Regions from separate parts of the Pseudoduganella sp. R-34 genome, predicted to be linked through region 3. Evidence: predicted binding sites of a transcription regulator. Region 3 holds the regulator's gene; each other region holds the start of a gene.

The links. Region 3 encodes sigma-54, which starts transcription at its own class of promoters, with help from an activator protein. Its sites were predicted from a motif close to TGGCANGNAANCTGCTTT; they were not measured.
Positions count from the first base shown of each region.
Region 1: a site for sigma-54 is predicted at 2,008-2,025, ahead of ACN9MW_RS08850 (pilin). Genes of this name have one in related genera too.
Region 2: a site for sigma-54 is predicted at 2,400-2,417, ahead of ACN9MW_RS16275 (PEP-CTERM sorting domain-containing protein). Genes of this name have one in related genera too.

Region 1 covers NZ_CP184572.1:1,931,525-1,942,050, forward strand. Annotated here, with positions in the region: gene ACN9MW_RS08835 (VWA domain-containing protein) at 1-303, opposite strand, end outside; gene ACN9MW_RS08840 (protein kinase family protein) at 324-1,247, opposite strand; gene ACN9MW_RS08845 (tetratricopeptide repeat protein) at 1,331-1,816, opposite strand; gene ACN9MW_RS08850 (pilin) at 2,088-2,570, shown strand; gene ACN9MW_RS08855 (pilin) at 3,216-3,698, shown strand; gene ACN9MW_RS08860 (pilin) at 4,169-4,648, shown strand; gene ACN9MW_RS08865 (pilin) at 4,836-5,330, shown strand; tRNA gene ACN9MW_RS08870 (tRNA-His) at 5,595-5,670, opposite strand; gene murI (glutamate racemase) at 5,753-6,589, opposite strand; gene ACN9MW_RS08880 (fumarate hydratase) at 6,590-8,116, opposite strand; gene ACN9MW_RS08885 (TIGR00645 family protein) at 8,135-8,743, opposite strand; gene ACN9MW_RS08890 (acyltransferase family protein) at 8,858-9,997, shown strand; gene acs (acetate--CoA ligase) at 10,100-10,526, shown strand, end outside.
Region 2 covers NZ_CP184572.1:3,529,917-3,540,442, reverse strand. Annotated here, with positions in the region: gene ACN9MW_RS16285 (flavodoxin family protein) at 1-879, shown strand, start outside; gene ACN9MW_RS16280 (CAP domain-containing protein) at 930-1,970, opposite strand; gene ACN9MW_RS16275 (PEP-CTERM sorting domain-containing protein) at 1,963-2,358, opposite strand; gene ACN9MW_RS16270 (hypothetical protein) at 2,509-2,823, shown strand; gene ACN9MW_RS16265 (ABC transporter ATP-binding protein/permease) at 2,790-4,577, opposite strand; gene ACN9MW_RS16260 (ABC transporter substrate-binding protein) at 4,694-5,959, shown strand; gene ACN9MW_RS16255 (hypothetical protein) at 5,987-7,105, opposite strand; gene ACN9MW_RS16250 (hypothetical protein) at 7,487-8,590, opposite strand; gene ACN9MW_RS16245 (hypothetical protein) at 8,605-8,766, opposite strand; gene ACN9MW_RS16240 (putative adenosine monophosphate-protein transferase Fic) at 9,559-10,152, opposite strand; gene ACN9MW_RS16235 (YhfG family protein) at 10,142-10,297, opposite strand; gene ACN9MW_RS16230 (hypothetical protein) at 10,338-10,526, opposite strand, start outside.
Region 3 covers NZ_CP184572.1:935,318-945,843, reverse strand. Annotated here, with positions in the region: gene ACN9MW_RS04455 (arsinothricin resistance N-acetyltransferase ArsN1 family B) at 1-238, opposite strand, end outside; gene ACN9MW_RS04450 (VOC family protein) at 317-691, opposite strand; gene ACN9MW_RS04445 (hypothetical protein) at 793-1,146, shown strand; gene ACN9MW_RS04440 (hypothetical protein) at 1,143-1,871, shown strand; gene ACN9MW_RS04435 (hypothetical protein) at 1,918-2,247, shown strand; gene ACN9MW_RS04430 (metal-dependent hydrolase) at 2,380-2,922, shown strand; gene ACN9MW_RS04425 (DUF4272 domain-containing protein) at 2,952-4,148, shown strand; gene ACN9MW_RS04420 (endo alpha-1,4 polygalactosaminidase) at 4,220-5,068, shown strand; gene ACN9MW_RS04415 (Lrp/AsnC family transcriptional regulator) at 5,069-5,530, opposite strand; gene ACN9MW_RS04410 (enoyl-CoA hydratase/isomerase family protein) at 5,527-6,612, opposite strand; gene hpf (ribosome hibernation-promoting factor, HPF/YfiA family) at 6,688-7,047, opposite strand; gene ACN9MW_RS04400 (RNA polymerase factor sigma-54) at 7,120-8,616, opposite strand; gene lptB (LPS export ABC transporter ATP-binding protein) at 8,626-9,381, opposite strand; gene lptA (lipopolysaccharide transport periplasmic protein LptA) at 9,384-9,944, opposite strand; gene lptC (LPS export ABC transporter periplasmic protein LptC) at 9,958-10,526, opposite strand, start outside.

The DNA of each region.
Region 1 (10,526 bases), 1.0 Mb from region 3:
TGCCATGAACTGGATTTGCGGGTCCGGGACGCCGCAAGCCATCAGTAAGCGCATGAAGGTCGGCAGCTCTTTCGTCGCCAGCTGCTGCGGGATGTCGCCCATCGAACCGGTGACGTCGAGCGCGAACACAATGCCCAGCGAATTCGGATGATCGGGATTATCGCGCGACTCGCGCATCTTGATGCCCTTGGGGTTCATCAGGGGATGGCAGGCCCGTTGCTGGAATACTTCGGTGCGCGACGCGGATGCGCGATCGGCGACCAGGGCAGCGTGGGCTGCGAAGGAGTAGTTACCGTGTCCCAATTTGGCTCCTTTGGATACGTTTAGGGTGTTGGGTGAAAATGCAGGAAGCGCGGCGGGCCGAAAGCGGCTGCCGCTGCGCTGGTGACTTCGTAGTGCAAGCCTGCTGCGCCTTGCGCCCGCAACCATCTGGCGTCGGAACAGGCGCGCTGCAGCAGCTGCGCCAATGGCGCCGGTACCGACGCTGGCAAGGCTGGCGCGTCGTCTCCAGCACGCTGGCCGGCGAGAAGGGCGCGCATGCTCCACGCCGACTGCACCAAGTCGCGCGACTGGTCGCCAGCCCGCTTCGCGCCTGACCAGCCGATCATGAACACGCCATGGTCGGCAGGGTGCACCAGCATATGTTCCAGGCTCACCGCGCCGTGGCTCCAGCCGATGCTGTGCACGTGCGCCAGCGCTTCAAGTACGCGGCGCCACATCCAGACCACATGGCGCGCATCAAGACCGGTTCCATTAAGCCGGTGGACTTCGGCCAGGCTGCCCCAATAGCCCGGTGGATGGCGCAGTACGTGTACCGTGCCGCCATTGCCGTCCGGGCCCAGTGCGACCGACTCGGGCAGGCGCTGCGAGAAATATGCGGAGCCCGGCGAGGTGTCCGCCTGCAGTTGGCGCAGGATGTCGCGCTCGCGCCCCAGCTTGACCGCGTCGGCGTATTTCAGCACCACGTGTTCGCCCAGCCGCCCGCAGCGCCGAGCCAGCATGACGCGCGCGCTGGCGCCTATATATAAGTGGCGGATGGTGCGGTAGCGCCGTTCGCCGCAGCGGACATCCTGGCCGGCCGGGTCGTTCTGGAAGCGATGGAGCGCTTCGTGATAGCGCGCCACGTCGACGATGGAATCGGAGCGGGTGACGGTGGCGTCGCAATACGGGCAGGCGACGGTGCGCCAGATCGCCTGGCGCGGGAGTATGCCGCCACACTGGGGGCAATTCAAAGACTGGAAGTCCACGCGATTCCTGGCAAGTTGTCTGAAATTAATTATATTTCAGAAATGCTAAATCACAACCTGGGACCCATGCAGGGACGGTGGTGTCACTCGCTGCGCTTTGCAATTGCGCCATTAATCAAGCCGGAAACTTGGGCCTGCGATACTGCGTGGCCGCCAGCTGCAGCCTTCGCAATCCACATCAATCCGATATATTCATCCTTGAGAACACCTGTGCCCTCAACATAAGACCGGCCCATCCAGTGCATAGCGCTCACATCGCCCTGCTTGATCGCGAGTTCAAGCCAGTACAACGCCTCCTTGTGCTTCTCTAAGCCACGAAACAATAGGGCCAGATCGCACTGCGCCAGCGGGTGTCCTGCGTCTGCTTCCAGTACAAGTTGCAAGTCCTCGGCGGTGAGCGTTACTGACAGGTGTGGAAGTATCGAATCGAGCACAACTGTCGATATTTCGTTTACTTTCACGTGTTCGGCACCCCGTTCCACCGAACCATCAGCAAATCTGCGCCAAAAAGTGCGCTTGCTCCAGCCCGTCAACGTGATTGCGGTGCTAATTTTGATTTGTTGATTCATTCCTCATCTTTAGTCAGGTTTGCCAGCGAACGTTGCAGACGAAACTCAGGATATCATGGCACACCAAATGGCCGTGCCAAGCTCTAATGATACGCTGGTTGCCACATGTTGGCACGGCATTTGCCTGCGCCACAGGCGTCGGATACCAGAAGTATTGCCAAAAAATGACCAAAACATCGCCTAAACTCCCCTGGCACGCTCATTGCTTGATATGCGGTGTGCAGCAAAAACTTTGAGCCAAAGTGGCTCTCAACACTCAATAGGAGAGAATATGAAATTCGCACAATATAAGAAGCAAGCGCAACAAGGTTTCACCCTGATCGAACTGATGATCGTTGTGGCAATCATCGGTATCCTGGCGGCTGTAGCACTGCCAGCATACCAGGACTACACCGTTCGCTCCCGCGTATCGGAAGCCATTGTTGCTGCAGATGCCGCTAAGATTACCGTCGCCGACAACGCTTCCAACGGCACTCCGTTTGCCACCGGCCTGAATCCAGGTGTCGCAACGCAAAACATTGCAACTCCACCTGCCATCACCGCAGCAACCGGCGTTATTACCGTCGTGACTACTACTCGTGCAGGCGATCTGACGATCAAAATGACCCCGTTTGACGGCGCTGTCGGTACCGCCCTGGTTGCAGGCACTCCTCCAGCCAACCAAATCGTGTGGGCTTGCAGCGTCGATTCGGCTCCTAAATTTAAATACGTGCCAGCAAACTGCCGCCAAGCTGCTGCTACTGCTCTGCTGTAATCAGCGAAACATCGGTCTATGAGGATTTATTATCCTCTACCCAGATGACTAAAAATGCCCGCTTTTCGCGGGCATTTTTCATGGGGGCGTCGAGCATGGACGGCATATGGACGCCTCCCTTTTGCAAGGCATTTTTTGCAATTTAATACAAGGACCGTGTCGATCAGCGCCGTCTGCTGCCCTTCCGTCTTGATCGCCACCGCCTTGGCACCGTGGCGGGGCAGCGCCAGCTAGAGTGTGCTGGCACTTTTGATGCCGTTGGCACCAGAGGAATCGTCTTCCTCGTTCTTTTACTTCCTGTCGCGTATCGTATTTTCGGCATCCAATGGCGAATCTGCGCCAAAACGTTCATTCTTCATCTGTAGTTGCCAGCAAACATTTCTCTCGAATAGCGAAGAGGTGGCTGAGGTAGTAAGCCACTATGGCACACCTGAATGCTGTGTCAAAACCCTTGTCATCAGCTGGCTGTCGTGCAGGATGCGAATAATGGCACACTAATTACGTGCGCCATTTGCTCGAGACATGAAATTATTGCCAAAGAATGGCAAAAACACCATCATGTTGCCTTGGCACGATTATTGTATAGTATGCAAGCGCAGCAATACTTTGAGCCAGTTTGGCTCTTAACACTCAACAGGAAAGAAAATGAAATTCGCGCAGTATAAAAAGCAAGCACAGCAAGGTTTTACCCTGATCGAACTGATGATCGTTGTGGCAATCATTGGTATCCTGGCGGCTGTAGCACTGCCCGCATACCAGGACTACACCGTTCGCTCCCGCGTATCGGAAGCCATTGTTGCTGCAGATGCCGCTAAGATTACCGTCGCCGACAACGCTTCCAACGGCACTCCGTTTGCCACCGGCCTGAATCCAGGTGTCGCAACGCAAAACATTGCAACTCCACCTGTCGTCACCACAGCAACCGGCGTTATTACCGTCGTGACTACTACTCGCGCAGGTGATCTGACGATCAAAATGACCCCGTTTGATGGCGCTGTCGGTACTGCGCTGGTTGCAGGTACTCCTCCAGCCAACCAAATCGTGTGGGCCTGCAGCGTGAGTGCGGCCGCAAAATTTAAGTACGTGCCAGCAAACTGCCGCCAAGCTGCTGCTACTGCTCTGCTGTAATTGGCAAAGCATTTCAGCAGGCTTTGCCGGTCGGGCTGTCAAATTCAATATTTTCTGGCCCGACCACAAAAAATGCTCGCTTTTTGCGGGCATTTTATTTATGCCCTCAACAGTGCAGGCTCTGCGCTCTGTGCTGACGGCGCCCCCTGATGAGATCTGTGTGGCCTGCTAGATGATCCGGGGATACCTGATATGTGTCTCCGCAGCCCAATGATCAGTTTGAAGCTTGGCCTGGTGGCAAACATGGCACAACCCAGGACCATGCCAACGCCCATGACACGCCGGTTGTCGTGCCACGCCAAATTGGTGGCATAGCATTTACCTGCGCCACGGAACTCCAAATGCCTGAATCTCGCCAAAAAATGGCAGAAACATTGTCCATTTGTCTTGGTACGCTGATTGCTCGATATGCCGTGTGCAGTAAGACTTTTGGGCCAGTGTGGCTCTTGACCCCTCAACAGGAGACAATCATGAAATTCGCACAGTATAAAAAGCAAGCACAGCAAGGTTTTACTCTGATCGAACTGATGATCGTCGTGGCGATCATTGGTATCCTGGCGGCTGTAGCACTGCCTGCATACCAGGACTACACCGTTCGTTCCCGCGTGTCAGAAGCAATCGTTGCCGCTGATGCGGCTAAAGTTACCGTAGCGGACAACGCTGCTAACGGTACTGCATTCGCGACCGGTTTCAACGCCGGCCAAACCACTCAGAATATTGCAACTGTACCTGCCATCGACGCTAACGGCGTTATCACCGTCGTGACCACCGCCCGCGCAGGTTCTGTTACGATTAAGATGACCCCGTTTGACGGTGCAGTTGGCACCGCGCTGACCGCGGGTACGCCTCCAGCTAACCAGATCGTGTGGGCTTGCAGCGTGAACTCGGCGGACGTATTTAAATACGTACCGGCAAACTGCCGCCAAACCACTGCTGCCGCACTGCTTTAATTAACCAGGCATTCCGGCCAGGTTTCCCAGTCGGGCTGTCAGATTTGTTATCCTTTGGTCCGTTAAAAAAATGCCCGCTTCTTGCGGGCATTTTTTATGCGCCCGGGCCCTGGCACGCTCATTGCTCAATATTTTGTGTGAAGTGAAACTTCGAGTGCTCTCGTTTTTAATACTCAGCCGGAAAAATATGAAATTCGCACAATACAGAAAGCAAGTACAGCAGGGTTTTACCTTGATCGAACTGATGATCGTCGTGGCGATCATCGGTATTCTGGCGGCACTCGCCTTGCCCGCATATCAAGACTACGCCGTTCGTTCTCGGGTGACGGAAGCAATTGCTGCTGCTGACGCCGCTAAAATTGCCGTATCCGACAACGCTGCCAATGGCACTCCGTTTGCGACGCCTCTTAATGTAGGTCAAGCGACGCAGAACATTGTACTTGTACTTGCCGTCAACGCTGCCGGCGTGATTACTGTCAAGACGACCGCAAAAGCCGGTGATTTGACGATCACCTTGACTCCATTTGATGGCGCAGGCGCCAATGGTGCTGTTGGGACCCCGCTAACCCAAGGCACTATTCCAACCCACCAACTGACCTGGGCTTGTAGCGTGGATTCGGCAGATAAATTCAAATACGTACCGGCAAACTGCCGCCAAACTACTGCTGCCGCTCTTCTGTAATCTCAGAATAATTTCGATTCCAACCAAATGCCCGCTTTTGCGGGCATTTTTTTGTACGATCGCGACGCTAAAGCATAAGATGGATTTCGGCTTACACTCGATGGTCCGGCATGCATTCGTTCTGTCAGCTGATTCCGCTCGAACTGGGCGAGGGCTGCAAACATGGACGAAGCGTAAAGCGGATGGACGAAAAAAAAGCCGCTAAGGCGGCTATTTTTGTCACTCGCTGGAAGATTCCAACTTTGTGTTTTCAACCAAGTAAATTGGGGTGGCTGATGGGGCTCGAACCCACGACAACAGGAATCACAATCCTGGACTCTACCAACTGAGCTACAGCCACCACTGAAAACTTCTTTTCCATCGCACCATAGCGCGACAGAGCCGAGATTATATAGGGACTCCGATAATCTGGCAAATATATTTCAAACGATCACGGAATCGACCTGAGGGTGCAGTCCGAGCAGGCTGGCAAACTGCTGCTGCAGCGCCTCTGCGTTGCCGCTGGTGTAGCCATGCAGGTGGGCTGGCGTGCCGCCAGGGCGCAGCAGGCCTGCGCCTTCCAGCAGTCGTGCCAGTTGGCGGGCTACGGCGTCGCCGGTGTCGATCAGCGTGACCGTCGCGGCGTCGCCGCGTGCCGCAACAAGCTGCGCGATGGCGTCCCGCACGAACGGGTAGTGCGTGCAGCCGAGGACCAGCGTATCGGCGCCTTGCTCCAGCAGCGGGTCCACATAGCCCTTCAGCATGGCTGCTGTTTCGTCACCGGTCAAATCGCCCTGTTCGATGCGCTCTACCAGTCCGATGCAGGGCTGCAGCAGGAAGCGCGTACCGTTTGAGCTCGAGATCTGTTCGCGCAAGGCCAGGAACTTCTCGCCGCGCAGCGTGCTTGCCGTTGCCAGGACGGCGACCGTGCCATTGCGGGTGGCCGCGGCGCCGGGCTTGAGACCCGGTTCCACGCCAACCACAGGCAGCGAAGGATAGGCAGCGCGCACCGCCTTGATGGCAGCCACGGTGGCGGTATTGCAGGCCACCACCAGCGCCTTGGCGCCCTTATCGAGCAAGAAGGCGGTCACAGCAATGGCACGCTGCACCAGCCATTCGTTCGTCTTGGCGCCGTAGGGGGCAAAGGCGGAGTCGGCGAAGTACAGCACGTGCTCGTGCGGCAGCTGCGCGTGGATATGGCGCAGCACGGAGAGCCCTCCGACGCCGGAGTCAAAGACCCCGATCGGCGCGTCGGCGGAGGAGGGGATCGGATGAATCATTTATGCTGGCTGCGCCGCCTTCAGGGACTCGATCTTCACCTGCCACTCTTTCGGGCCGGTGTTGTGCACGGAAGTGCCCGTGGAGTCGACGGCCACGGTGACAGGCATGTCGACCACGTCGAATTCATAGATCGCTTCCATGCCCAGGTCTTCGAAGCCGACCACCTTGGCGCCCTTGATCGCCTTCGACACCAGGTAAGCAGCGCCGCCGACGGCCATCAGGTATGCCGACTTGTGCTTCTGGATCGATTCGATCGCGGTTGGGCCGCGTTCCGCCTTGCCGACCATGGAGATCAGGCCGGTTTTCTCCAGCATCATGTCGGTGAACTTGTCCATGCGGGTTGCGGTCGTCGGGCCGGCAGGGCCAACAACTTCTTCGCGCACTGGATCAACCGGGCCAACGTAGTAGATCACGCGGTTGGTGAAGTCCACCGGCAGTTGCTCGCCCTTGGCCAGCATGTCCTGGATGCGCTTGTGGGCGGCATCGCGGCCGGTCAGCATCTTGCCGTTCAGGAGCAGGGTCTGGCCCGGCTTCCAGGAGGCCACTTCTTCCTTGGTCAGGGTGTTCAGGTCGACGCGCTTGGATTTTTCGGTGTCGGCAGCCCAGGTGACATCAGGCCAGTCGGACAGCTTTGGCGGCTCGATGTAGGCCGGGCCGGAACCATCCAGCACGAAGTGCGCGTGGCGGGTAGCCGCGCAGTTCGGGATCATGGCGACCGGCTTGGATGCAGCGTGGGTCGGGTACATATTGATCTTCACGTCCAGCACGGTTGTCAGGCCGCCCAGGCCTTGTGCGCCGATGCCCAAGGCATTGATCTTGTCGCACAGTTCGATACGCAGTTCTTCCAGCTTGTTCTGCGGGCCGCGCTTTTTCAGCTCGAACATGTCGATGTCTTCCATCAGCGACTCTTTGGCCAGCAGCATGGCTTTTTCGGCGGAGCCGCCGATACCGATGCCCAGCATGCCTGGCGGGCACCAGCCGGCGCCCATCAGCGGCACGGTCTTCAGCACCCAGTCGACCAGCGAGTCGGAAGGGTTCAGCATGACGAACTTGGTCTTGTTCTCGGAGCCGCCGCCTTTGGCCGCAACGGCTACTTCCACGGTGTTGCCTTCCACCAGTTCCATATGGACCACGGCCGGGGTGTTGTCCTTGGTGTTCTTGCGCTCGAAGTGCGGGTCGGCCACGATGGACGCGCGCAGCTTGTTGTCGGAGAAGTTGTACGCGCGGCGCACGCCTTCGTTGACGGCGTCCGTCACGGTGCCCTTGAAGCCTTCAAAGCGCACGCCCATGCCGATCTTCAGGAAGACGTTCACCATGCCGGTATCCTGGCAGATCGGACGCTTGCCTTCCGCGCACATGCGGGAGTTGGTCAGGATCTGGGCGATCGCATCTTTCGCGGCCGGGCTTTGTTCGGCTTCGTACGCGCGCGCCAGGTGCTGGATGTAATCGGCAGGGTGGTAGTAGCTGATGTACTGCAGCGCGGCGGCAACAGATTCGATCAGGTCGTCTTGCTTGATGATGGTCATGATTGGCTCGTTGGCTAATTAGTGGTGCTTGGAATCGTTGTGCGTCAGGGTGGTGATGCGATCGGTGTACGCAATCGCCATTGCGGACAGCAGGAATGCGATATGGATCACGGTTTGCGCGATCAGGACCTTGGGCTCGTAGTCTTTCGCGTTGATGAAAGTCTTCAGCAGGTGGATCGAGGAGATGCCGATGATCGCCATCGCCAACTTGGTCTTCAGCACGGAGGCGTTCACGTGCGACAGCCATTCCGGCTGGTCCGGGTGGTCTTCCAGGTGCATGCGCGAGACGAAAGTTTCATAGCCGCCCACGATCACCATGATCAGCAGGTTGGAGATCATGACCACGTCGATCAGGCCCAGCACCACCAGCATGATCACGGTTTCGGTCAGCTTGGTGGGAGCGCCTTCAGCCCCGTGGAAGGTCACGGCGATAATGTGCTCCAGCGAATGGGCGTCGCCCAGCGCCGCGCCGATCAGGTCCTTCAGTTCGACCCAGAAATGGAACACATAGACGCACTGCGCCAGGATCAGGCCCAGGTACAGCGGCAGCTGCAACCAGCGGGACATGAAGATAAAGGCGGGGATAGGGCTAAGGCGTTTGCCGTTGGAGTTCTGAGGTTCGGTCATCTGGGGATATTGGTGGAGCGTTTGAAAAACAGCCGATATTCTACACTCGCAACGGTGGCGTGGTAGCGGGGCGGCTGTGCTACATTGCCGTTTTGTCTAATTTGCCTGAAGATTATGAAGCTCGATTGGGTGCAGGGCCTGCGCGGGTTCGCCGTGCTGCTGGTGGTCCTGACACATGGCCGCTTTTTCCTGGACGGTACGCCGAATGAAGGATTGGCCACCGCGCTGTTTTTGCCAGGGGCGATGGGCGTAGACCTGTTTTTCCTGCTTAGCGGCTTTATCATGGTCTACACCACCCAAGGCGCAGGCGGCCCGCGCGATGCGGCGCTGTTCGCGGCCAAGCGTTTTGCGCGCATCTGGCCGGCCTATGTGGTGGTGACGCTCGCCTGGATCTTCATCAAGCGCGATGGCCTGTGGTTCTTCCAGGATGCGGAACACCTGCAGGCACTGTTCCAATCATTGACCTTGCGCCCGGTGACGGCGCAGGATGCCCCGTTCTTTGGCCTGGTGTTCCCGCTGGCGTGGACGCTGGCGTTCGAGATGTACTTTTACCTGGTGTTTGGCGCCAGCTTGCTGGCAGGGCGCTTGCGCTGGCTAGCGCTGGCAAGCTGGATGGTGCTGACGCTGATCTTGCTGCCCTTGGCGGCAGGCGGGCCGACGCTGGACGTGCGCCAGTACCTGATGTTCGACACTCCTTACCTGCACCTGGTGACCAACCCGATCATCTGGGAATTCGTGGCCGGCATGGGGATCGGCTTGCTTTACCTGAACCCTGGCATCCGCTTCCCCAATGCGGCGCTGGCCTGGCAAGCCGTGGCTTGCAGCGCAGGCTTCGTGCTGTGGTGGGGCTGGTCCGGCGTGGGCGGATTTCACGGGCCGGCAGGGTGGGGTTGGCCGCTGGCACTGATGCTGCTGGTGCTGGCCATCGCCAGCAAAACGGTGACCTTGCGCACGCCGCGCTGGTTGCAGTGGGTCGGCAACGTCTCCTACTCGATGTACCTCACTCATTTTCTTGGCCAAGTGGTCTTGACCCGCTGGCTGGACCAGCACTACCTGCACACCCGAAGCTGGAATGAGGTCTATCTCGCGCTGTTGCTGGCGATTCCGCTTGCTTCGGCTTCGCACTGGTTGCTGGAGCGGCAGTTGGGCGGATGGGCGCGGCGCAAACTGGTATTGCTGGTCGACCGCGCGCTGCCAGCGCCGCCTGTACCAGAGGGGCAGGATGTGATTAAAATGGCAAAAGTAGCGCCTTGAAAAATGTAAGGGCGCAGTAAGCGACAAGCTCTATTGTTGCAAGCAAACCATCACTAACCGGAGACAAGCATGACCAACCAGGGCGCAGACCAACAGGGACCAATGGAATCGCGTATTTTCGCGCCGCCAGCGGCATTTGTCGAAAAGGCTGCCGTATCGGGCATGGACGCATACAAGGCGCTGTGCGACGAAGCGGAGCGCGACTACGAAGGCTTCTGGGCGCGACTGGCGCGCGAGCACGTGGAATGGCAAACGCCCTTCACCCGCACGCTGAACGAAGACAACGCCCCATTCTACAAATGGTTCGAAGACGGCAAGCTGAATGTCTCCTACAACTGCCTGGACCGCAATATCAAGAACGGCCTGGGCGACAAGACCGCGATCATCTTCGAAGCCGACGACGGCCAGGTGACCCGCGTCAGCTACCAGCAACTTCACGACAAGACCTGCAAGATCGCCAACGGCCTGAAAGCGCGCGGCATCAAGAAGGGCGATCGCGTCGTGATCTACATGTCGATGTCGGTCGAAG
Region 2 (10,526 bases), 2.6 Mb from region 3:
TATGCCGATCCTGGCTACGAGCTGTCAGTTGAATGGAAGGCCGCTGCTGCCCGCCTGCAAGCAGCCGAACAGCGACAGAAAGATCCTGCCACGCCTTCACGCGTCCTGTTGATCTGCGGCGCCGCGCGGAATGACGGCACCTGCCCCGGCGAAATGTCGAAAACCTGGCGCATGCTCAAGCTGGCGGAGGCCACGCTGGCCAGCGAAGGAATCGATACCGACGTCCTGGACCTGAGCCGCCTGACCTCCGAGTTTGAATTGCGCATCCATCCGTGCAAGGGCTGCGTTTCCACCGCCATGCCGCTTTGCCACTGGCCCTGCAGCTGCTACCCCAATCACGGCCTTGGCCAGGTCAATGACTGGATGAACGATATATATGAAAAGTGGGTGTCCGCGCACGGTGTCATCATCTTTACGCCGGTGTACTGGTACCAGGCGCCTTCCGTGCTGAAGCTGATGATCGATCGCCTGGTATGCGCAGACGGCGGCAATCCCGACCCGACCAGCACCCATGGCAAGAAGCCCGAGGAAGCTAAGGCCCTGGAGCTGGCCGGCTGGCCCTACCCCAAACACCTGGCCGGGCGCGCCTATGGCCTTGTGGTGCATGGCGACGTCGCCGGCGTGGAAAGCCTGCGGCGCAATCTCTCCGACTGGCTCGATTGGATGGAGTTGATCGATGCCGGCGCGCAGGCCCGGCTTGACCGCTACCTTGGCTATTACGAGCCTTACGCCACTAGCCACGATGCGATGGACAAGGACGAAGCCCTCAAGCAAGAAGTCCGCAACGTCGCGCGCGCCGTCGGGCATGCCGTGCGCATGCTGCGCTCAGGCACCCTGGCCCGGCCCGACAAAGGCGTGCGATCGCCGCGCCCGAAGTAAATGAAATGGGCCGGCATTCCGCACAGGATTGCCGGCCCTCGGTACAAGCATTACTGTGCGGCGGTTGTGAACGTCCAGGACTTGTTGATGGTCTTTCCATCCACGACAGCGATCAGCGCCACGTTGTAGGCGGTAGCGGCCTTCAGCCGCAGCACCGGCACCAGCGTTGCGGTGAAACCTTGCATGTTCCCGTCATCCGTCAGCGCAGGACCATTGCTCGCGATGACCGGGCCCAGCTTGCCTCCCTTGTTCACCAGGATGCGCGCTTCGACTGCCGTGCCGCCCGCAGGCGTCAGCGTGAACTGGCTGATCGCAATCGGCGCCGTCACTGCCATGCCCCTGGTTTCGAAACTGACCGTTACGGGCGTGCCCGCTTCGACCAGGTCCGGCACAGGCGTTGGCGTTTCGGTGCGATTGAAGAAGACAAAAGGCACGTCCGCCTGGTTTGCGTAGGGATATGCGCGAATACTGCCCGCGCCCGGCAACTGCGCCGTTTGCGTTGTACTCGTCGCAACGTCCACCACGCACAGGGTCGACGCGCCCTCCGCCGGGTTGAAGTTGTTTGCCGCTACACCGATGTCGATGGTGCTGGCAAACAGCAGGGCCGCGTGATAAACCGAATTGGCCCACTCCGCAACACAGGTCATGTATTTGTCCGTACCGACTGTGCTGAAGATCGCCTCCCCCGAGACCGAGGCGGTATAGCCCGCCGCGGCAATCCGGTCCCCCGCGCGAACGCCTGTGTACCCAGGCTTGCCCGCCGTTTCGCCATGCAGTTCGCTGATGCCGTTCTGGTTGATGTAGCTCCAGTGCGCGCCCGCCGACTTGTCCAGCAACAGGCTCTGGGCCAGCAACCCGGAACCGATCTTGCTGCGCAAGGCATTGATGGCGTTGAAGATGCTCAGGTTGCCGCTGCCAGCCGCGTAAGTCGGCGCCGGAACCGACGTGACGATATTGCCTTCGGTAGGCGATGGCGTCTGCGTGGTTGGAGCAGGAGACACTACCGGCGCGCCCCCCGAGCCACCGCCGCCACCGCAAGCCGCCAGCAGCAAGGCCAGGGCAAGCGCCGGAAAACTCCGCGAGTTATGCATGGAATCCCCCACGGCGACGCAGGAAGAGCAAGGCACAGCCCAAGCCCAGCAAGGCGGCGGTGCCTGGCTCAGGGATGGCCGCTGGCGCTTGCGGCAAATCCACCACCGCAATAACTTCAGGTGCAGTGGTCTGGACCGGCATCGAAGGGATGAATACCTCAACGACCGGATGGATTTCCTGTGGCGTCGGGATGGAGATCGGCGAGACCGACGGCGTATTGTCGAAACTCGTCAACGGCAAACTGCTGAAAGACTGTGAAGCGGTGTTACTGTAGTTCATGAAGCTAAATTCGATACTGTTTACGGTGCCAGGACCGGCAATCGCTTGAGCACCCGCCAGAACGGAGCAGGCCAGCAGGCAAGACTTGAACAGCGTATTAGCTTTCATATCGCGCTCCATATTTAGGTTGAGAAAACTACAAGCTGACCGAAGCATCAATCATGCCTACGAGATAAGTACTTGATTATGCTGAGTTAGCAAAATCTGTTACGAGGGATGTGTTAAATTTTACGACATCAAACTTTGCACTTGGGAAATATGATGAACGGCAGCCGCCAGGCGGGCGCTAGTACGCGTTCGACTTTGATAACATACGCGATTCCCTTACAAGAACAGCAGGAAGAAAAGCAGGTGTCAACTTGGGTAATTGCCTACCGGAATGCCGACCGGTCTGAGCATCAGATACAGGCAAAGGCGGCTGGCGTGCTGACGGAGCAAGGTGCAGCCATGCTGGTGAGCGACTACCTACGGCAGCAACAGGCAAGCAGCACTGACACCCCGTTAGCTGCCGAGCAGTACAACTTCCAGATCATCCGCATTCATCGGGTTCCCGGGGACGTTGAAAGCGCGTGAGCCACCTCACGCAATTCCCATCCGCCGTCGCCTTTCAAGTGCAGCACATGCGTATGGTGATGCATGACGGCTGCCCGGTGGGCAATGCTGATCAGGGTAGCTCCGCTTTCACGCAGGCTTTTGTAGAGTGAAGCCTCATTGCCGCTGTCGAGCGCGCTGGTCGCTTCGTCCAGGATCACGATGCTTGGTTCATGCACCAGCACACGGCCAAAGGCGAGCCGCTGCTGCTCCCCCATCGATAGCAGTTTCTCCCAATCCTGTACCGCATCGAGCCCGCCGACACGCTCGGCGAGCTGCGGCAGGTGGACTTGCACCAGGATCTCCAGCAGTTGCTCATCGCTCAGCCGCGTCTGCACGCTCGGGTAGATGAGCTGGCTGCGCAGCGTGCCCTGCTGCAGGTAAGGCTGCTGTGGCAGGAAGAAAAACTCTTTCAGCGGCGGATGATGAATCAGGCCGCTGCCGGTATCCCAAAGGCCGGCGATTGCTCGCAACAGCGAACTTTTTCCGCAACCGCTATCGCCTGTGATCAGCAGCGCATCGCCCGGCGCCAGGACGAAAGACAAGTCTTTCACGAGTACGCGCTCGGACTGCGGTGGACACACCGTCAGGGCATCGACGGCGATCTGCTTGCCAGGCCGCATCCTGATCCGCGGACGTGTTTTCCCGCTAACTGCCTCGCCCTCCGCCACCGGCAGCACGAGCTTGGACAGGGTTTGCAGGCGCTCCGTACCCGCCACGAAGCGGCTCAGGCTCTCAAAGTTATCGACGATCACACCCACAGCGCCAAGCACTGCAGTAAAGGCGCCTGCCGCCTGGATTGCCCGCCCTACTTCCAGTTGGCCGGAAAGCACGCCTTCGGCGAGGATCACCCCGGGCAGCACCAATGTGAGTTGGCTGAACGTGCGCTGGAACAAATTCAGGGTGCGCTGCTTCTTGATGAGCCTGCTGAAATTGTGGAACAGCTTGTCGAATTTGCCGTCGAGGTAAGCACGCTCTTGCGCCTCGCCCCGGTAAAAGGCGATCGATTCGGCATTCTCACGCAAACGCATCAGGCCGAAGCGAAAATCCGCTTCGCGCCGCAATTGCGAGAAATTGAGACGGATCAGTGGCGTGCCAAAGACGTAGAGCGCGACCACGGTACCCGTCAGGGCGTACACGGCCAGCACGCCAACCAGCAGATGCGAAATCGACCATAGCACCGCGCTAAACGCCACCAGCTGCATGATCGAGCCCAGAAAGATCAGCAGGAAATGGATCGAGCGGCCGGTGAATGTGTTGACATCTTCGCTGATACGCTGGTCCGGGTTATCGATCTCGCCTTCCGAGGTCAGTTCGTAGTATTTGCGCCCCTGCAGATAGCCATCGAGGAAGCGTCCGGTGAGCCAGCGCCGCCACTGGTTGGCGAACATGTCCCGCATGTAGTAGTAGAAGGCGTAGATCGGCACTGCAAACACCAGGATCAGCAGGCAAGCCCGCACCGACTGCCAGAAACGGTCGCCATCCCGACCGGCCAGCGCCGAAGTCATCTCGCCGGACTGGTTGTTCAGCATCACGGCAAGCTCGGTTTCGGCAAGCATCAGCACAATCAACAGCAGCAGCAAGCCCCAGGCAGACCTCTTTTCATCTCCAAGCCAGTACGGCTTTGCCACGCTGATGAATTGCCTCCATGCGGCCAGCGACAATGGGGGAACACGGCGCCGTCTCGATGGCGCTGGTTCATCCGGAATTGCAGAGGGATTTGCTGTCATCTTCATAGCCTGAGCATACGACTCAGCATAAAGCCACTCCGTGCGGAAACGGACATAGCCCGAATCGGTGCGTCGCGCTGGCCTCCGTTGACACGATTCGTTGTTGCGGACAAACTTGTTTCATGCTGGCTACGCAGACGAAGCGATCGATCCACATGGTTGACCGTCGCCGAATTTGGCTGATGGGAGTGGCGCTATGCCTGTCATCCAGCCTGCCATCGATCGCTGTAGGGGCCGAACAATTGGTCGTCGACTATATCGTGTCGCACAGCGCCCAAAGGACTGCATGGATACGCATCATCAATGAATTCTCGAAGGCAAACCCCGATCTAGAGGTGGTACATCACGGTTATCCGCAGGAGCAATACAAGCGCAGTTTCTCCGCGCGGCTGCGCAGCGGCCAGGTCGACCTGGCATTCTGGTACGCGGGAGAGCGGCTGCGCGACGCAGTCCAAAGCAAGCTGCTGGTGCCGCTTGATGCCGATACGGTGGCGCTGCTGAAAAAGAAGAAGTTCTACCCGGTCACGCTGGAGGGAACCCGGATCGACGGCGAGGTATTCGGATTCCCGATGTATTACTACCCTTGGGGCTTCGTCTATCGGAAATCGCTGTTCCAAAGCCTCGGGATCGAACCACCGGCATCGTGGAATGATTTCTTGAAAGTCTGCGAACGCCTGAAAGGTGCTGGCGTAACCCCGCTCGGCTTGGGAGCCGCGCACAACTGGCCTGCCACCGGCTGGTTCGACTATTTCGATTTGCGCCTCAATGGCCTGGAATTCCATCGCAAAGTACTGCGCGGCGATGTGCCCTTTACCGATCCCCGCGTTCGAAAAGTATTCGATGCCTGGGGTGAACTGCTGCGTAAAGGCTACTTCTTCGAACCGACCATCGAGCTCGATCACGAACGCGTATTGCCTTACATCTATCGCAAGCAGGTGGGCATGACGTTGATGGGGAGCTTTGTTGCCGCAAAATTTCCCGAGGCGATTGCGGACGATATGGGCTTCTTTGCATTTCCAGGCATTGTTCGCGACATGCCGCAATATGAAGACGCGCCGCTGGACGTGCTGGTCTTGCCATCGCGAGCAGCAAATCCCCACGGTCGAAAGCGCTTCCTGACCTTCCTCGCCGAAACCGGCGCCATCCGCCACATCGCCGAAGCGGACCAGACCTTGCCCGCGCAAGCCGACGCTTCGTTTGGGAATATCCGGCTGGGAGATGAAGCCCGCCAGGTGCTGGCCAGCGCAGCCGGCTTGAGTCCATTCTTCGACCGGGAAGCGAACTCGGAGTTGGTCGGCCCCGTCTTCGAGGGCTTGCGACAATTCTTGAAATTCCCGCATGACACGGAAAAGGCCGTCCTCACCATTGAAACGCTACGCCAGAAATAGCGGCATAGCGCGTGCCCGGTACGGCACCTATTTGGGTTTGCCGCAGGAGTTCAGGTCTTTGCCCATGTCGGCCAGGCCCCGTTTGGTGCCCATTTCCAGATGCAAGGCCATTTCCACGGGATCGTATCCTAGCTCGTGGGTTCCAATGATGATGAAGGTGTCTCCGCGCCGCCATGCATTCGCCTCGCCGTGGAAGTAGGTGCCGATCTGCATCGATTGATATTCGTCGGTGATGTCCTTTTGATCCTTGAAGGCAGCACGCGCGAATTCAATGTCTTCCCGGCTCCCACGCATGAGCAGGCCCATCGCTTCAACATCTTCAGCTTCGTCGATTTGTCCATCACTCAGTTTAACAAAGCGATAACCTGCCAACTCATCGGCATCGTGACCAACTCGGCGTAAGAGTGCCACTGCTTCGTCTGGCGTCCGAGAAATCTCCCGCCCGTACAGTTCCAAATTGGTGAGCGGTTTGAGGTCATGAACAAATTTTCCTTCAACAAACGCCGCACCGCCGAGCGTCCGAGGAATGCGAGCAATTCTAGACACAGGCACTAACGGAGCAAGGAACTCTAGCGACAAGCCAAACGCCGGAGTTTCATACCCTGCACGCAATTCGGCAGGACGAGGCAAGTCCCAGCCAGCAGCACGGTACGCTCCGCGTTGCATCATGCCCAGTGGCGTGTATTCACCCAACTCTGCTGCATCCATTGCAAGGTTCCATGGAACTTTCGCAGAGTCCTTCACTGCGCTCCATAGACTCTTGTTATCTTTGGTTGTGGGAGCAAATTCTCCTGTGCCCGTACCGAAATCAGTGGCCAGTTGGGCAAGGCGCCTGCGCACGGCGGCACTTTCAGCTTTTTGCTTATCGGACGAAGGCAGTTGACGGCCATTAGCTGCCGGACCAATGTCGTCTCCAAGTGCGAGCCAGTTTCTAGCCACATCGGCGGCAAGTGGTCCCGCCCCCTCGCTCAATGCCAATTTCTGATCGTCTGAGATTTCCGAGCCAGCAGAATATTCCGGGTCAAAGTCAACCCTCACATTGCCTAGACTGAAGCCTCCCGTGCTCTTTAATCTCATTCCCGACTTCATTCCACCGACACTGTATAACTTCTTGCGTGTGGCCTCATCCTGTCCTCCTTGTTGCATCTGTTCCGCTAGGCTGGACCCGATAGCATTGCCGAATGCAACTATCGCAATACTTAGATAGCCGCAACTATCCTTGAGGCTTGAGGGCTGCCGAGAATACTCCCATCAGGTGCAACCAAGTGACTGCCGTTAATAGAATTCCTGTGCCAATTGATGATAGATGCTTCAAATCGCAAAGGTCTTTATTTCCCAATAATCGCATCAGCGAAAACACTAAGCAGAATTGCATAATTAAAAAGGTCGCCGCACCAAACAAAAATATAGAAATCTCTGCAGTTGAAGATACCTCAGTGCCCAACTTGAGATAGTCAACAACATAAATTGAAGATATGAATACAAGATAGCTCAATTCAGATATCAATAGCAATCTAAACCCATTCTTCATTTTAGTCCATTCTTTTGAATTCTTACTGCAGTTGTTACGTTGTCGCCATAAGGATTGCCTTTCCACGTGAATTTAAGTGGCAAGTTCCCAAACACCTCATACTCGCGAGCTACGCCCTGCTTATGGAATTTCCCCATAAAATCATCGGATATATCTTTTCCAAATGAATCGAACGACTGGCCGGAATTCCAGTTGTATTTATCGTAAATTTTAAGATCAAAACTCATGCTGTAGTCATTTCCGGATCTAGTAGCGGTAGCAGTAGACCAGCCTGAAAATGTTCCTATTGCACGAATCCAATTTTCATCTCCGGAAAATCGTCGCTGCTCCATTGCGGTTGATGTAAAAGTAATAGTTTCGCCATCGCGCAGATTATCTTGAGCAAAAGATAGTGCTGCGTTACGTTGATTTATATAAAAATCACGTCCAGCCGGCGTTGTTTCGACAATACGCTGCAGGTTTACTGTTAAAGGCTCACCGGTATTTTCGAAGTAGTGGCGCAAGTGCGCCACGGCATCCGGCCAAATAACCTCTACGCCATTAAGCGAAGAAAGAATGCTCTGCTTTTCCATTCTCGATACTAGCGTCGCATCCTCACTTTTCCAAGTGCCACTTCCGATATCAGGACGGCGTGGTGGATCGCTTGCGCCTATCCGAAACACAGGATCAACCTCTTCGCCTTTGGCGACCCAGTTTTTTGGTTCCTTGACATTATAGTCCTTCGGATAAGGGATAAGTTCATCTGGCCGTACTCTGCTTTTGTTAACTTGCTCCCAAAGCGATTTCTTTTTGTAATCGCCGATGAACCCTGCATCCAGGTAGTCGGCGTCATCTGTTCCTGGATGATATACGCCATCAGTGAGCTGCAATCCATATGTCGCTGCATATGCCTCTGCCAACGACCGAGGCTTCGGCACTAGATAATTTTGCGAAGAACTTGCCTCCCACACTTCTTTCTCAATTTGGGCTTCTTCCTGACCGGCGCGCATCTGATCGGCTTCAATTTGTGCGCGTCGCGCAGCATCCTTCCCTGCTTCTACCAAGGTGCTCCCTAACGCATTGCCGAATGCATTTGGCCCGATGCGAAGTCGTAGTCGCATCGGGCGTGGCGCCTTTAGGTACGGCGTTTCTTGGAGCAGCGCCGGATCGGAGCCGGCATTTTTTTCGAAATTTGCGCCGATGTGCGGTTTTTACCCCAGTATCGCTGCAGCTGTTCGAGCAGCCGCAGTCCGGTGTTGAAAAGTGTCAGCCAGTCTTGATCAATAACAAATTGCATAGTTTTCGTGCTCCGGTGAAGTTGTTGCGCCCAAATGCTAGAAGCTTTTGCAGGACGTGGTTGCAGTTTCGGTCTTTCCGATGACGAGTTCCTCTGGTGGGTTTTCCGCTACCCAATCCTATTGTGGGACCAATGGTGAGCGGTATGCGCACCGGGGCGGCTTGCCACCCCGGTGCCGGGGTTGGGGTTGGTTTTGCGTAGCCCTTGACTGACTGACGGCAGCGCGCGGCCGTGGGCACCGCAGGTGCCTACGCCGTAACGCTGACCGCTTGATGCGCCCACAAGGCGCACATGATGGCTTGGCAGCCGCGCAGGGGCGCGAGACATAACGCCTATTCTGTCAACCCGCAGGGCCCGGCGCAGCGCGGGATCGCCCCAAGGAACGAAGCGCAGCGTAGTGAACGGGGCGATTTGACAGAATGCGGCGTTATGTGGAATTGGGCGCGTAGCGCCCAATTCCCCCCGGAGCGGCTGTGCCTTTGCTGGTGTTGACCTGACTGACGGCGGAGCGCGGCGGCAAGCGCCGTAGGCGTGCGCCGTGTAGCCCACGAACGAACCAAGCGTGGCTTTTTCCTCCCGAAGGCTGGCGGTATCGCGCAGCGACTGATGTCGTCGTTGTTTCGCGCGCGTCCGGAGTCGAGGTGTCAGCGTGTCCGCCAACGCCAGCCTGGCGCGCAAGCTGCCGTGCCCTGCATGTCGCCACTGCACGCCGAGCGGCTTGCGTGACAGGCGGGTAAGGAGCTGCGACCGTGGCGTCCTGTTGGCGTGTCCCGTTACTGCGTAACGCGCCGATCAGATCGGCGTTAGTACCTGGTCCAGGAGCGCCGTCAGCGGCCCAAGCTGGCAGTTGTAGGCAGCAATGTTCGCCTCCAGCCACTCCGTGCGACCAATCGGCGCCCAGCGCAGCTGGTAGCCGGCATTGATGCTGATCACTTCAAACAGCACGCGCTGGGCGCGTCCATTGCCGTCCCGGAAGGGATGGACGACATTGAGTTCGCAGTAGTAGTGCGCCAGCCGGGCCACGAAATGCTCGCGCGGCAGGTCAACGAGGTAGTTCTCTTGCGCCAGCTGTCGAAAGAGCTTGTCCGCCTCCGGCTCGACCCGGCTCACGTTGGCGAAACGGGTGCTGCCTTTGCTGATGTCGACCGATCTCAGCTCTCCTGCCCACTCATAAACGTCCTGGAACAGGAAGCGGTGAATGCCGCGCAAGGCGGACAGGGAAATATCGTCGAAGTCGGGTTTGAACTGCTCGATGCGCGCCTGGGTCAGCTCGACTTCAGCCGCTTCCAGGGCGGCCTCGTCGGTGAGGCCAAGCTTGTTGATCAGTACGTCGGAGCCGGGGTAGCAATACTGCGTGTCGCCACCGGTGCCGTACTTATCGACCATGTTTGGTCTTGAGCGCGGCCGTGGTCGGCGCTGGCTTGGTGGTAGCCGCCGGGCGTGGGGTCAGCCCCTCCAGGCGCAGGCTCGCGCGGTAATTCTCGGTGCGCAGCTTCATAAAAGCCTGGAGTTTCATTTCTTTTGTCAGCATTGCAACATCCTTGGGAAGCGATAAAGTCATTGTAGCGCACTCACCGGCGCCGGAAGTAAGCGTCCCACTCAGGCGAATCGGGCTTCATTGTGGCCAGAATGCGGTCATCCTCGGCGGTAATGAAGCGTTCCAGGATCTCACGTTGCGTTACGCCGTAACGGGCTGCCAATCTGGCCAGGGCCAGCGAAGCCTCGGTGGTCAGCCAGGTGTTGAGGCGTCGTTCACCGTT
Region 3 (10,526 bases):
AGCGATAAGCGGAGCGCTCCTTCCATTTGCTGGCGTAGGCGTAGCCCAGGATCTTGCCGTCCTGCTCCAGCACCAGCCAGGGCAGCTTCGATGAAATCACTTTCGTGATTCGGCCGGCCATGTCGTCGACACCGACTTCGGCCTCTTCGAAAGTAATGGTGGTGGATGAAACGTAGTGGTTGTAGATTGCAGCGATGGCAGCAGCATCGGCCGGGTGGGCTGAGCGTATGTTGGTCATGAGCGCTTGGGTGAAGTTTGATGACCCAAGCGTTACAGCAAGATGCGGGCCAGCCGCCGGCCGGCCGCGTGCACCAAATTAATCCAGCCAGTGCACCACTTCGATCGTATGCTGGTCAGGATCGGTGATCATCGTCCCAAAATAGCGCTCGTTGACGTCGGGACGCAGGCCCGGCTTGCGCAAAGAAGCGGCGCCTTGCGCCATGGCGTTGGCATGGAAGGCGTGCGTTGCCAGCTGCGACGGCGCTTTGATGGCAATGTGCCCGCGCTGGCCCACCAGCGGCGCATCGCCTTGCGCCGGGTAGATTGCAAAGGCCCAGTGGCCGTCGGCGCCGAAGATGGCCTGGCCTTCGTCTTCGTGCTGCACGCTGTAGCCAAGCGGCTCCAGGCAGGCTTTGTAGAATTCCACTGCACGTGGCAGGTCGCGGGTGGCAATGGATACGTGGTCAATCATGATGCTCTCCTTTCAAACAACGAGCGATCATCATAGGCAGTCCAGGCGAAACGATTTCCCGATTACCTCTATAGCGGTGAGAAATTTTCTCACTTGGCGATATGCTAACATTCGCCGATATGAAGAAATCAACTCCTATCCTCATCCTGCTTGCGATGCTGGCCCTGACTCCTGCAGTGCAGGCAGCTGGACAGCATCACAAATACAATCTGGACTGGCCACGTGCAGGCGAAGTCCTGACCTACCAATCCTGCGGCTGTGCCGACTCGTGCTGGACTGCGGAACTCAAGCAGGGCAAGCAGCTCAAGGCTCGCCTGCGTTGCGATTGCGAGAAGCTTTACTTCACCAAAGAGGGTGGCCAAGAGCAAAGAGTCGCGGACAGCTGCGAAGAGTTCAACGTTGAAGGCAAGATGGATCTGATCCCGCAACGCATGAGGGAGTTGAAGGAAAAATGAGCTTGCTCGTCTTGCTGGCCGCAGCGGCTGCCGGTTCTGCGCCCGTCGATCCCGATCCGGCCTGGCGCTGCACGGCGCAGCACTATGGCGCCTTCGTTTCGCCATCCGGAACCGCGGCCAAATGGCCGGTGCTGAAGGCCTTGCCGGAGCGCTTGCGCAAGAAGAGGTCCATGCTGCTCAACACAGCGGGCGCCTATGCGGGCGGCAAGTCGCATGTCATGTACGTTGATGTCAAAGCCGGCAGCGCTTACGTCGAGCAGTCCGCGGGCACGCTGGATTCCATCGTGATCTTCGGCCCACTGCCAAAGATCGCCTGCGCGGATCCTGCGGCAACCGATATCCTCGATCTCGCGCACTTCTTCATGGACACCTATGCAGAAGACCTCACCGCCGGCGATCGCAAGGCGCTGGCCAACCGCTATTCCCGGCGCGGCACCATTTTCATTGGCGGAGAATGGAAAGAAGAAATTGGCTTTGACAAGCTTTCCAACGAATACGCGAAAAGCTGGAAGCCGCCTGTCACGTTCCGTTGGCAAGACCTGGCATTCGAAAAACTCGGTGACCAGTCGGTAATGGTCACCGGCGGTGTCGCGCGGAGCGACCAGGCTGGCCTCGAGACCACGTCCCATTCATACGCCGTTCTCCTGATCAAGGAAGACGGAGAACTGCGCATCCGCATGGAAAGCGGCGCGCCTCCCGCCCGGCCGCAGCTCAGCCGCCGGTAACAATTAAAAACAAATCAACGCCTGCTTTTTGATCTATCATTTGCATATGGCGATCTCATTACTGCTTGCAGCGGCGCTGGGCGCTGCACCTCCCGAGCCGGAACCAATCTGGCGCTGCACGGCTGCGCACTACGCCGGCTTCGTGTCGCCTTCCGGCACCCGCGAAAAGTGGCCTACGGTACCGAAGCTGCCGGAGAAGTTGCGCGACACGCGACACATGACGCTGAATTCACCTGGCATGCTGCCAGGCGGTCGCGCCCACATGATGTATGTGGACAGCGCAGCCAACGTCGTCTACATCCTGCAGACTTCCGGCCCGGCTGACTCCGAGGTCGTATTCGGCCCGTTGCCTCCGGTCGACTGTCCCAAAGAGTAATGGATGCCTCCTTCTATTTGGCAGTCAGAGAGCGAATCCCGACACTAGTCCAGAAGACTGGCCGCAAATACCTCGACGTTTCGTTTTTGGTGAACCTGTTCTGCCAGGTGCCGCTTTAATTTCCTCTGCACCATGCCCACCATCCTTACCCACCCAGCGATTCCGCTGGCACTCGGTGTCGTACTTGGCCCGGACCGCATTTCACGCCGGCTGCTGTTCGCAGGCATGGTTGCGGCAATCGTGCCTGACATGGACGTCATCGCTTTCAAGCTCGGCATCGAATACGCGAACCAGCTTGGCCACCGCGGGGCATCGCATTCGATCGCGTTTGCACTTGCATTGGGAATGCTGGCTGCACTGGCCGCACCGTGGCTGCACGCGAAACGATGGGTGACGATGGCGTTCGTGTCGGTTGCCTGCGTTTCGCATCCCTTGCTCGACATGCTGACAACCGGCGGCCTCGGTGCAGCCATCTGGTGGCCATTCTCCGATCAGCGGCATTTCTTCCCGGTCCAGTTTATCCGCGTATCGCCATTGACCATGGGGCGCTTCCTGGGCCCCGCCGGCTTGACTGTAATTAAATCTGAACTCCTATGGGTTTGGCTGCCCTGCCTTTCCACGATGGCGGCCGCCTATGCCATACGCAACAACATCGCTCGCGACCGACTGGAGTAAAGGTCGGCGACACAAAGGAAACTCAAACGATGGCAACTGAACCTGTTTCGCTATTCGCTCAGGAAATAAACCCTGGGCTAGTAATCGAAGTCCTGAAGAAATTGAATGCAAAGTTCAAAGTCACGGGCACCGACGACGCGTGGAGCGAAATCGAAGTGACGACCGGCGGATGGCTGAAGAAGAAACGCCTGAGTATCACCCACGATCCGGATTATTACAGCGGACAAGCGTGGCAGGACCAGATGGGCGGAATGCGCGGCTATTTCGCACGCTTCCCGCACGCTCCTGCACAGGCAAGGGTACTCGCCCTGACCGAGAAATTCGGTTTCGCGCTTGGCACAAGCTGCGAGCCCGACGCAGAAGCCAATGACGAAAGATACGAGATCCTGTCGGTGATCGCAGAAGCGCTCGATGCAGTCTGGTTCACTCCCTCGTCCATGCGGGATTCAAACGGAAGGGTGCTGTATGGTGAGGATTTGTCTGCATTGGATCCTCAGGCCAAATGGCCGAAATACACTCCCATCACGGCGCCGTCCGGTGCAGGTAACAGCATCGCACTGAAACTGAAGCAACGCGTTTTCAGCGAACTGATGGCGCTCGGCTTTCAGCCCGCGAATTCCTTGCCACTTCCCGACCTGGACATCACTTTGCGTGATGCGCAAACGCTATGCAGGCGCTTGATGGCACTGCAAGCCGTATTTGCCTGGGCGGCAATGCCTGTACGCTTGGCCGAAACCGCCCAACTGCAGGGCTATATCGAGCGAAACGACCTGCGTGCCGCAATGACGGAGAGCGAACTTGCTTTGATCGATCTGCCGCGCCACGAATCCCAAGCAGTACATGGCCAAACTGTCGGCTGGAGGCTGGAGAATATGTGGGCGCTGGCCTGGATCTTGGGTTTTGCACAGGTGCCGACGCTGGACACCAGTCAAATATCCGACGAAGTCATCGAGGCGATGTTATTTGATTTCCTGCCCGACTGGGATGGCAATATCGCCGACTTCGCGGCGAGCGCTTCATTACGCGCGGCCGGCGAGGTCATTTTCATGGAATACAAATTCTACTGCGCGCATAACGCTGTCAGGAGCGCGCAAATGGGGAGCATGACCGTGCCCAAAGACTTCGATCCGATAGCGCACGGCGGAGCCGTTCATGAGCGCCGCCATTCGTTCACCTGGGCATTGGCGCCAGGAGATGACTGGGACGACACTGACCTAAGCACATGAGCGCCAGGGAGTAAGCATGCCGTAAGCCGTCCGTGAAACTATTGCCGGCCAATATTTTCAAGGATGAATTGATGCGACAACACACCCGGCGGCTGCTTCCGATCAGTATCTTCTGCCTGGCGCTGGCGACGATGAGCGGATGCGGCGGCGGAAGCAGTTCGGATACGCCGCCGCCTGCAAGCGCACCAGCCGCCTACTGGAAACCTGCGTTGGGCGATACCTGGCAGTGGCAGTTGAAAGGGACGGTCAATACCGCCTATGCGGCAACCGTGTACGACATCGATCTGTTCGAGACAGCGCCTGCTACCGTCCAGGCATTGAAGGCGAGCGGCAAGAAAGTGGTCTGCTATTTTTCAGCCGGCAGCTCCGAAAACTGGCGTCCCGACTTTTCCGGCTTTGCGCCAGCCGACATGGGCCAGGACCTGCAAGGATGGGCTGGGGAGCGATGGCTCGACACGCGCTCGGCAACTGTGCGGAAGATCATGCTTGCGCGGTTGGACCTGGCAGTCTCCAAGGGATGCAATGGCGTTGAAGCAGACAACGTGGACGGCTATGCGAACAACAGCGGCTTCGCCCTTACCGCCGCCACGCAGCTCGATTACAACCGATTCCTGGCAAGCGAAGCGCACCACCGGGGAATGTCCATTGCATTGAAAAACGATACGGATCAGTTGAAGGACCTGGTAGGCGATTTCGATTTCGCCGTCAACGAACAATGCCATGAGTTCGCCGAATGCGAGGGCTACCAGGCTTTCATCGCCAGCGGCAAGCCGGTATTCAATGCGGAGTATGCTGCGCCATACAGCAGCGATCCCGCAGCGCGCGCCAAGCTGTGCGCCGATGCCAACGCCCGCAAGTTCCATACGCTGGTGCTGCCGCTCGCGCTGGACGACAGCTTGCGCTACAGCTGCGAGCCGTGACTACAGCGTCAGCTTGGTCTCGAACTTGGAGCAGTTCATCGCGAACAGGCTCTTGACGTTGATGACGTTGTGGTGCGAGGTGAAAACGCGCCGTGTGAAGGCGCTGTACTCTTCCATCGACTCCACCGTGACGATCAGGTGGAAGTCGAACTCGCCGGCCACTTCGTAGCAGGACATCACCTCGGGCTCGGAACGCATGCGGTGCTCGAACTGCTTGAGGATGTCGGTATTCTGCTTCTCCAGTTCGACCGACACGAATACCGTCAGGGGCCGCCCGGCAAGCGCGCGGTCAACCAGCGCGACAGCCTTGACCAGCACGCCGTCGTTGCGCAGCCTTTCGATGCGGCGCTGGCAGGTCGCGACCGACGAATGCACGCGCTCCGCGATCTCGCGCAACGGCGTGCTGGCATCTTCTTGCAGGATATTCAGGATGCCCCGGTCGATCCGGTCCAGATCCCTCATGCGAGGTGGCGCAAGGGGTGCGCCCAGGCCGGCCAGCATGGTTCGAAGAAGCGCTCCACCATGGCGGGCGTCACTTCGGCCAGCGTTGCGGGATTCCACTGCGGCTGGTTGTCCTTGTCGATCACCAGGGCGCGTACGCCCTCGAAAATCTCGCCGTGTTCGAAGTTGCGGCGCACCAGGTTGCGCTCCATGCGCAAGCAGTCGGACACGCCCAGCGACGCGCCGCGCTTCAGCAGCTCGTGGGTCACGCTCATCATCAGCGGCGAGCGCAATTCCATTGCCTTCAGCGATTTCTGCGCGAAAGGCGTGCTGTCGCCTCGCAGCGAATCCATGATGGCGGGTACCGAGCCCGCCGAGAAATGCTGATCGATCAGGGCACGCTGCGCTTCCAGTTCGCTGTCGCCGGCGAAGGCGTTGTGCGGGCAGGCAAAGACCGCGACAGCATCGCGCAACGATTTGCCGGGCGTCGACTCGAACAGCTTGGCCAGTCCGGCCAGTTCAGTTTCCGGCACGAAGTAGTCAGCCAGGTCGAGGTAGAGCGCATCCGCGGCGCCGACCGTCAGCCCGGTGAGGCCGAGCCACATGCCAAGCTGGCCCGGCGCATGCGACAGGAAGTGACTGCTGCCCACGTCGGGAAACAGGCCGATGTTCACCTCGGGCATCGCCATCCTGGTACGGCCCGTGACGATGCGCACGCCGCACTCCGGCCCGCCCTGCGCGATGCCCATGCCGCCGCCCATCACCACGCCATCCATCAGCGCCACATAAGGCTTGGGGTAGAAATGGATTAAATGGTTCAGCGCATATTCTTCGGTGAAGAAGTCTTCCAGCAGCGCGCTGCCGCCTTGCGTATTGCCGCGGCCGACGTCGTGGAAGAAGCGGATATCGCCGCCTGCGCACAGCGCGCGTTCGCTGCTGCTGCGCACCACGACCGCCGCCACCGACGCATCGTCGCGCCATGCCAGCAGCGCCTGCGTCATCGCGCGCACCATGTCGAGGGACAGTGAATTGAGGGTCTTGGGGCGGTCCAGCGTGATGAAGCCGGTACCGTTGGAGAGTTGGGTGTGTACGTGTTCGCTCATGCAAATATTCTAACGCACACTGGTCGCAAAAAAGGGCGCCAATTGCGCCCTTTGGTGTGCTGCACGGCCAGTCCTTTACATGGCGGTGGGTGGTGCCTCATACGTATCCGGGAAATGCTTGATGGCCGCATGACTGTGGTTCTGCACACGGTCCTTGTATTTCATGACCTGGCGATCCAGTTTATCAATCAGGGTATCGATGGCGGCGTAAAGGTCTTGCGACAGGCTTTCGACGTAAACAGTTTTGCCAGACATGCGCAGGTTGATTTCGGCTTTCTGGCGTTTCTCTTTCTCGGTGAGGTTATCTACAGTCAGGATGACAGCAATATCGATTACTTGATCGAAATGGCGCTTGACTCGTTCCAGCTTGTTCTGCACGTACTCGCGAATGGCTGGGGTCACTTCGACATGATGTCCACTGATGGTGAGATTCATACACACTCCTAAAGATGATGTCGCTCTCGAGTTCGTGCACGCCGAAACGCACAGAGGAACCCATGCACTGCACTACAACGATTTGCGGAGGCTAACTGGAGGGATCTTCAACGCTTCTCGATATTTGGCAACAGTCCGTCGCGCAATCACCATGCCTTGTTCACCCAGCATGTCCGCAATCTTACTGTCGGATAAAGGATTTTTCGGGTCTTCTGCTCCTGTCAATTGCACGATCAGTGCCCGTATCGCAGTCGAGGAAGCCTCCCCCCCGGCTTCGGTCGCGACGTGGCTACCAAAGAAATATTTCAACTCAAACATGCCATGCGGGGTGAGCATATATTTTTGAGTTGTTACGCGAGAAATAGTGCTCTCGTGTAGTCCCAGTGTATCAGCAATTTCACGCAACACAAGGGGTCTCATGGCCACTGCGCCATGACTGAAAAAGTTCTTTTGTCTTTCTACTATCGCTTCCGCGACGCGCAGGATCGTGTCGAAGCGCTGGCGCATATTCTTGATCAACCACTTGGCCTCCTGCAGCTGGCCATTCATCTGCGACTCGCTCTTGCCTTGCTTGAGCAGGTTGGCATACAGCGCGTTCACGCGCAGGCGCGGCACCACGTCGTTGTTCAGGGTGACGATCCAGCCGCCGCGGCCCTTTTTCACGATCACGTCCGGCACCACGTAGTCTGACTCGCCTGACGCAAATTCGGCGCCCGGATGCGGGTTGCACTGGCGGATCACGCACTGTGCTTCGCGCAAGTCTTCATCGTCGCAGTCGAGCGCTTTCTTCAGCTTGGTGAACTCGCGCTGGGCGAACCAGGTCAGGTGCTTCTCGACGATGGTCAGCGCCATGCGGCGCGTCACCAGCGGCACGCCGGGCATGCGCCTGATCTGCAGCGCCAGGCATTCGGAGGCATTGCGTGCGGCGACGCCGGGCGGATCGAAGCTTTGCAGCAGCACCAGGCTGCAGCGCAGGTCGTCCAGTTCGATTTCCAGCTCGGGCGGCAGGCGCTCGTGGATTTCTTCCAGCGGCTCTTCCAGGTAGCCGTTCTCGTCCAGCGCATCGATGATCAGTTCCATCAGCGCGCGGTCGCGCGGCTCCTGCACGGTGACGCGCATCTGCTCGAGCAGGTGTTCGCGCAGCGTGCAGCCGGAAGCTTCCAGTTGCGGGCGGCTGTCTTCGTCGTCGGCGGATTTGCTGCCGGCGCTGGCGCTCCAGTCGGCGTCGTCGCTGCCGTTGCCGGCTTCATGGTCGCCGCCTTCATAGGTATCGCTTTCGCCGGCAGCGGCCGGGGCTTCGCCGCCCTCGCCTTGCGGGCCTTCAGCCGAAGGCGTGGCGGGAGCTTCGGTGCCATTGCCGTTGCCCTGGCTGATGGCGCCATCGGCCAGCAGCCGTACCGAGTGGTCGAGCGGGTCGTCAAGGCGCTCCAGCATGGGATTGTCGCCAAGCAGCTGTTCCAACTCCTGGTGCAGCTCCAGCGTGGACAGCTGCAGCAGGCGGATGGATTGTTGCAGCTGCGGCGTCAGCGCCAGGTGTTGCGAGGTTCGCAGTTGCAGTGTTTGTTTCATGGCCTTCGTTTACATGCGGAAGTGTTCGCCGAGGTAGACGCGGCGAACGGATTCGTTGGCAATGATGTCGTCCGGGCGGCCCGAGGCCAGCACGGCGCCCTGGTTGATGATGTAGGCGCGGTCGCAAATGCCGAGGGTCTCACGCACATTATGGTCGGTGATCAGCACACCGATATTGCGCTCCTTCAGGAAACGCACAATACGTTGGATTTCGATCACGGCGATCGGATCCACGCCGGCAAACGGTTCGTCCAGCAGCACGAAGCGCGGGTTGGTGGCCAGGGCGCGCGCAATTTCCACGCGGCGGCGCTCGCCACCCGACAGCGACAGGGCCGGGTTCTCGCGCAGCTTCTCGATTTGCAAGTCGGCCAGCAGCGATTCCAGGCGCTGCTTGATTTCCGCCTTGGGCAGAGGCTTGCCGTCCACCTTCTGCAGTTCCAGCACGGCACGGATGTTTTCTTCCACCGTCAGCTTGCGGAACACCGAAGCTTCCTGCGGCAGGTAGGACAGGCCCAGCGTGGCGCGCTTGTGGATCGGCAGGCTCGACACGTCGGTGCCGCCGATATCGATGGTGCCTGCATCGGAAGCCACCAGGCCGACGATCATGTAGAAAGAGGTAGTCTTGCCGGCACCGTTGGGACCGAGCAGGCCGACCACTTCACCGCAATCGACTTGCAGCGAAACGTCGTGCACCACCTGGCGCTTGCCATAGGTTTTCTGGAGGCCGCGCACGACCAGCGTGCTGGCGCAGTTATTTGCTTGCATGCTTACTTCTTCTCCGTCGGCGTCGCTGGGGGTTCGGTACGGGTCGGCTGGATCACCATGGTGCCGCGACCGCCGCCGGGCTTGCTCTCCCCGCTGGCCGAATTGCGCACGCTGAAAAATTCCTTGCGGCTGTCGTAAGAAATGAACTCACCCTGCACTTCATCGTTCTGCTTGCCGCCTTCCAGGCGGCGGATGGTGGCCTTGTTGAACATCTTCACCAGTTCAACCTGTTCCTCATACTCGATGCGGTCGGCATCGCCTTCCACCCACTGGTCGCCGGCGCCGTCGCGCTTCTGGCGGAAGGTGGCTTTCTTGCCGTCGCCAAACAGCGTCACTTGCTGGAAGCCCTCCGGCGTCTGCTTGACGTAGGCGCGCTCGGCCGTCATGGTCAGGGTGCCGCGGGTCAGCTTGACGCCGCCCAGCAGGATGGTGACCTGCTTGACGTCGTCGATGTCCATCGAGCCGTAGCTGATGTTGGTCGGCTTGTAGGAGTCGGCTTTCTCGGCCAGCGCCGGAGCGGCGACTCCCAGCAGCAAGGCTGCCGACAAGAGTAGTCGTTTCATGTTCATTCCTCAGTTATTGGTCCGCGGCCTTGGGCGGAATCTGCAGCGTGCCGTTGCCGGCCAGGTGCATTTCGCGCGTCGCATTATTGGCGCGCATGCTGTTGGCCGCAGCAGTCGTATCCCCCAGCCGCAGCTTCACCGGATGATCGGTTTCCATGCGGTCTTCGTCCGGGAAGATCACCAGCTTGTCCGATTCCAGGTGCAGCAGTTGCGATTGCGGCGATGCCGCGCGGTCGATCGTCACGCTGCCGTTCAGGGTGACGCGGCTGTTGGCGTCGTCCACGCGCGCCGTATTCGCCACGATCTCCATCGGCGGCTTCTCGCCGGCCAGGCTGTGCACGCGCGGATTGTCGATCTCGGACGAATCGTCGACCGGGCGGTGGGTCAGCTTGTCGCCGGCAATGATATAGCTTGGCTTGCCATCCTTGGTCATGCGCACGAAGGAGAAGTTATGGATGATGTAATCCGGCTCGTTCATGCGCTTGTCGGCCTGCATCTGTTCGTCCGCGCGGTTCAGCAGCTCGAGCAGGTAGAAGCTGCCAAGCGCCGCCAGCAGCACGAAGATCATGCCGATCGACAGGC